2 regions of the Marinitoga piezophila KA3 genome follow, and region 2 is predicted to be linked to the other one. Evidence: riboswitches for the same ligand, from Rfam matches in the RefSeq annotation. Region 2 holds a riboswitch; the other holds the start of a gene.
The links. Region 2 has a riboswitch for thiamine pyrophosphate ahead of thiS (sulfur carrier protein ThiS). Riboswitches for the same ligand answer to the same signal wherever they lie in the genome.
Positions count from the first base shown of each region.

Region 1: it holds a riboswitch for thiamine pyrophosphate, as region 2 does, so the genes downstream of both, MARPI_RS08455 (thiamine ABC transporter substrate-binding protein) here and thiS (sulfur carrier protein ThiS) in region 2, are expected to answer to the same signal.

Region 1 is NC_016751.1:1,793,924-1,796,331, forward strand. Features, by position in the region: gene MARPI_RS08450 (DNA-directed RNA polymerase subunit beta') at 1-7, shown strand, start outside; gene MARPI_RS08455 (thiamine ABC transporter substrate-binding protein) at 52-1,023, opposite strand; TPP riboswitch at 1,097-1,207, opposite strand; gene MARPI_RS08460 (TetR/AcrR family transcriptional regulator) at 1,479-2,054, shown strand; gene MARPI_RS08465 (radical SAM/SPASM domain-containing protein) at 2,067-2,408, shown strand, end outside.
Region 2 is NC_016751.1:880,519-882,926, reverse strand. Features, by position in the region: gene thiH (2-iminoacetate synthase ThiH) at 1-92, opposite strand, end outside; gene MARPI_RS04370 (thiazole synthase) at 95-862, opposite strand; gene thiS (sulfur carrier protein ThiS) at 855-1,052, opposite strand; TPP riboswitch at 1,108-1,218, opposite strand; gene MARPI_RS04360 (hypothetical protein) at 1,354-1,923, shown strand; gene rpsL (30S ribosomal protein S12) at 2,093-2,408, shown strand, end outside.

The sequences.
Region 1 (2,408 bases), 910 kb from region 2:
ATCATAATAGATAATAAAAAAGGCTCGGATTTTTCCGAGCCTTTTTTGTAATTAATACATAATTTCTTCCCATTCATCTAACCAATTTTCAAGATTCTTGTTCAATTCTTCTGAATCTATTGTTAAAACCTTTTCAGGAACAAGAGCATACTTAAATGCTTCAGGAAGTTTTACGTTAGTTACCGGGAACATCCATTGATTTAAAGGCACTTCTTTTTGAAAATCATCAAACAATAAGAATTCAATAAATCTTTTTGCAAGCTCAGGATTCTTTGTTCCTTTTACAATACCAGCGCCTTCTATTTGAATATAAGCTCCCTCTTGAGGAATAAAAGCTTTATACTTGGTGCTCTTATAATAATAATATGAATAAGCGCCATCTGTAGCATAACTTACCATCATAGGCGCTTCACCAGCTTCAAATTTTGCAAAGGCTTCTCCCCAACCTGGTGTAACTGTTAATATTGCTGGTTTTAACCTTTTCCAGAAATCTTTCCATTGATCTTTATATACTGCTATTGTCCATAACAAAAATGCCTGACCTGTACTGGAAGTTCGTGGATCCTGAATAATCAATTTCTTTTTTAACTTTGTTAAATCTTCAAAACTTTTAGGAACGGATTTTAATTTTTCTGGATCATAAACAATAGCAATTGCACCATAATCATATGGAATTAAATGATAACTTTTATCATAGATTAAGTCATCTTTTATCTTTGAAATATTTAAAGGTTTATATGGAATTACCAGATCTTCATTAATGGCCAACACAGAAAGCGACTGATCAAGACCAATAACTACATCAGCCTTTGGATTTTTCTTTTCAAGTTTAAGTCGTGAAAGCAAAGTTCCCCCGTCTCCAAGAACAACAACATTTACATCTACGTTATACATATTTTCAAATTTCTGAATAACCCCTTTCTTAATCCAGTCCAAACTGTCATAAACATAAACAGTTAGAGTTTTTGCAAATAGCAAAGAAGATAATAATAAAACACTTAAAAAAACAATACCCTTTTTCATGCACTCACCTCCAAATAATAAATTATAATTTTTAAAAGAAAAAACGCCTTCCGGCATGGAAGGCGTGATTGAATTATCCTTTTTACCGCACTCCCTACGCCGGTATTACCCGGATCAGGTGCTGGGGTCTAAGGCTTCCACCTTAATCTCAGCTGCGGTATCAGCAGCTCCCCCGGCGGGTTACTGTATTAACTTACAATTTTATTATACTCATCAATTACTAAAAAACTGTATAAATTAATAATTTTTAGAAACATAAAGGTTAATTTTTCTTGAAATATTTGACTGTCCAGTCAGTCATTTTTTTATTAGATAAAATATTGAATAACTCTGTTTTTAAGGTAATAGTAAATTGACCGTTCAGTTTTATGACTTTTTATGTCATAATTGAAACAAAATGAAAAAAGTATTATAATAATATTGACCGAACAGTCAGTCATGTATGAGGTGGTAATATGAATAATGACCGTAAAGAAAATTATAAAGAAGCTAAAAGAAAAAGCATAGCAGAAAAAGCACTTAATTTAATAATAAAAAAGGGATTGTCCAGTTTTACCATGGATGAAGTAGCAAAAGAGGCTGGAGTATCAAAAGGAACATTATATCTATATTTTGATAGCAAAGATTCATTAATAATAACGGCATTTTCCATACTTGTTGAAAGGTTAAAAAAATCACTTGAAATTATGATTCCTGAAAATACTTCAAAAGAAGAAAAAGCACGTGCAGTAATAAAATTATATGTGAAAGTATTAAAAGAATTTCCATCAGATGATTTATTAAGATTATTTGAGATATTAATTAATTCTATACATAATAAAAATAGAGCTAAAGAATTAACCAATTTATTTCATGAATATTATTCTCAACTATTTGAAATGTGGGAAGAATTTGTGCCGTCAAAAACCGCTGCAGTTGTTTTACAGGCTATGTTTGATGGTATAAGTATATATAAATCTGTTGGAGTTGAGTTTAAAGAAGGGGAATTATGTGAAGCTTTTGAATATATAATAGGAAAAATAATTTCATAAAGGAGGGATTTTATGAAAATCCTTGATAATATGAAAAACATGATGATGAAACAGGCTTCAAAATTGGTAACAAATGTTGTTAGAAACTCAGAGGTTGAAGATCTTGCAAAATTATTGAGAACACTGGAAAAATTTGCAAAAGAACCAACAAAAAGCGGTTTAAGGAAACTTGCCGAAGGCGCTGAAAGAAAAGATCCAATGCTTGTAAAATGGTCAGAGTTATTCAAAAAAGCCAGTCCAAAAGTTGTAGAAAAGATAATAAACAATCTTATTATCAATGAATTTGCAGTTGGTGAAAAGGTAAGGCAGGAAAAAATGCATGAATATGAAGTTGTTCTTCCAAAACTTGCTGTT
Region 2 (2,408 bases):
GAAAAAAATTCTTTATTTAGATTAATATTATATTTGTTCTTTCTGGCTGAATTAACATAAGCAATGATTTTTTCTATGTTTTCTGAAAACATAGTTAATCTCTTCCTATATAATCGAACAATGGCGAAGATGCTTCTGCCACTTCTTTTTCTTCTGGAATTCCGGCCAGATAAGCCAGTCTTCCAGCCTGAGCTGCTAAAGAAAAGGCTTTTACCATTTTTACAGGATCTTCCGCAATTGAAACAGCAGTATTTGCAAGTACAGCATGACATCCAATTTCCATTGCTTCAGAAACATGAGATGGTTTTCCAATTCCAGCGTCAATAATAATTTTCGCATCAAATTCATTTAGAAGAATTTTTACAAGTTCTTTTGTAGTAAAGCCTTTATTTGTTCCTATAGGAGAACCAAGAGGCATTAAAACCTCAGCGCCATTTTCAATCATTTTTCTTGCATCATATAAATCAGGACACATATAAGGGAAAACCTTAAAACCTTTTTCTGTTAATAATTTACAGGCTTTTATAGTTTCCTGATTATCAGGCATTAAATACTTTGAATCATTTATAATTTCAATCTTTATCCAGTCTGTATTCATTAATTCTTTACCAGCCTGTGCAATTAAAAGAGCTTCTTCAGCGTTCCTTGCACCTGAAGTGTTTACCATAATTTTTTTTGCACTAATATAATCCAGAATACTTTCATTTAAACTTCCGTATGATGCTCTTCTCATTGCAACAGTGACAACCTCAATTTTTGCTTCTTCAATAGCTTTTTTCATAATAGAATAATCCTTAAATTTTCCTGTGCCCATAAAAAATAGATTATTTATTTCCTCATTATAAAATTTAATATCAACCACCTCCTACAACAGTAATAATTTCAATTTTATCCTTTTCCGAAATTTGAGAATCAGGATAACTTTTTTTTGAAACAATGGCTCCGTTTTTAATTACGACAATTGGTTTGTTATGAAGGGATAATTCTTCAACTAAATCTTTTATATTGGTGCTTTTACAGACCTTTTCTTTTCCATTTATAAATACCTTCAAAAAATCACCTCCTGATATAAAAAAATCTCCTGCACGAAGCAGGAGATTGATTTTTTATACTCTCTGCTCCGCTCCTTTCGCCGGTATTATCCGGATCAAGTTATGAGGGTCAGAGGTTTCCACCTCACTCTCAGCTGCGGTATCAGCAGCTCCCCTGCGGATCATAAATATTCACTTTTCATTTTGATTATATCATTAATTTTTTTAATTTTCAAGAATTTATTCAGTATAATCATAATTATGTTTAATGAGAGCAATATGAATATGATATAATAAATAAAACCAATTTTGAGGTGATTATATGTCAATAGAAATTGAAAGAAAATATATTATTTCTAATGATGAAAGTGAAGAATTAATAAAAAAGGCTATAAAGAAAATAGGTATTGTTCAATGGTATATTCGTGATGATATTAATGAAATAGAAAGATATAGGCTTTCAATAATAAAAAATAATAAAGATTATGATTACAAATGGACATACGCATATAAAGCAAATACAAAAATTGCACATGAAAAAATAGAAAAAGAAAGAGTAGAAAAACCACAGGAATTGGAAAATCTGATAAAATATAAAATGGTAGCAAAAATAAGATATATGATAAATGATAATCCAGAAATTGTTGTTGATGAATTTGTTGATTTTAATAAAATAAGGTATAATATAGAGGAAAAATTTTTACTTGAAATAGAAATGAAAGAAGAAAAAAAATATAAAAAAGAAGATTTTGAAGAAGTACTAAAAAAATTTGATATTGAAACGATAAAAGATGTTACTGAGGACTTTAAATATTATAATAATAGAATAGCAGTAGTTGCAAAAAATATTATCCTCAATGAGATTATTGAAAAAATAAAAGAAAAGTTATAATGTTATCGTACACACAAAACCGTGGATAGTACTGTAACAAAATACATAAAACTTTTTAGTTTTTGTAACTTCACAAAAAAATCACAACATTTTAATTGAAAATTAAAAAGACCTGAGGTAAAATACACTTGGTATTTTTAAAAATTCTGAAAGGAGGAATACAAATTATATGCCAACGATAAATCAACTTGTTAGACATGGAAGAAAACAACTAAAGAAAAAGTCAAAATCTCCAGCATTACAGAGCAATCCTCAAAAAAGAGGTGTATGTGTAAGGGTTTCAACAATGACACCTAAGAAACCTAACTCAGCTTTGAGAAAAATTGCAAGGGTTAGACTTTCAAACGGAATTGAAGTTACAGCATATATTCCAGGTGAAGGTCATAACTTACAGGAACACTCCAATGTATTAATAAGAGGCGGAAGGGTTAAAGACTTGCCAGGTGTTAGATATAAGATTATCAGAGGTACATTGGATGCAGCTG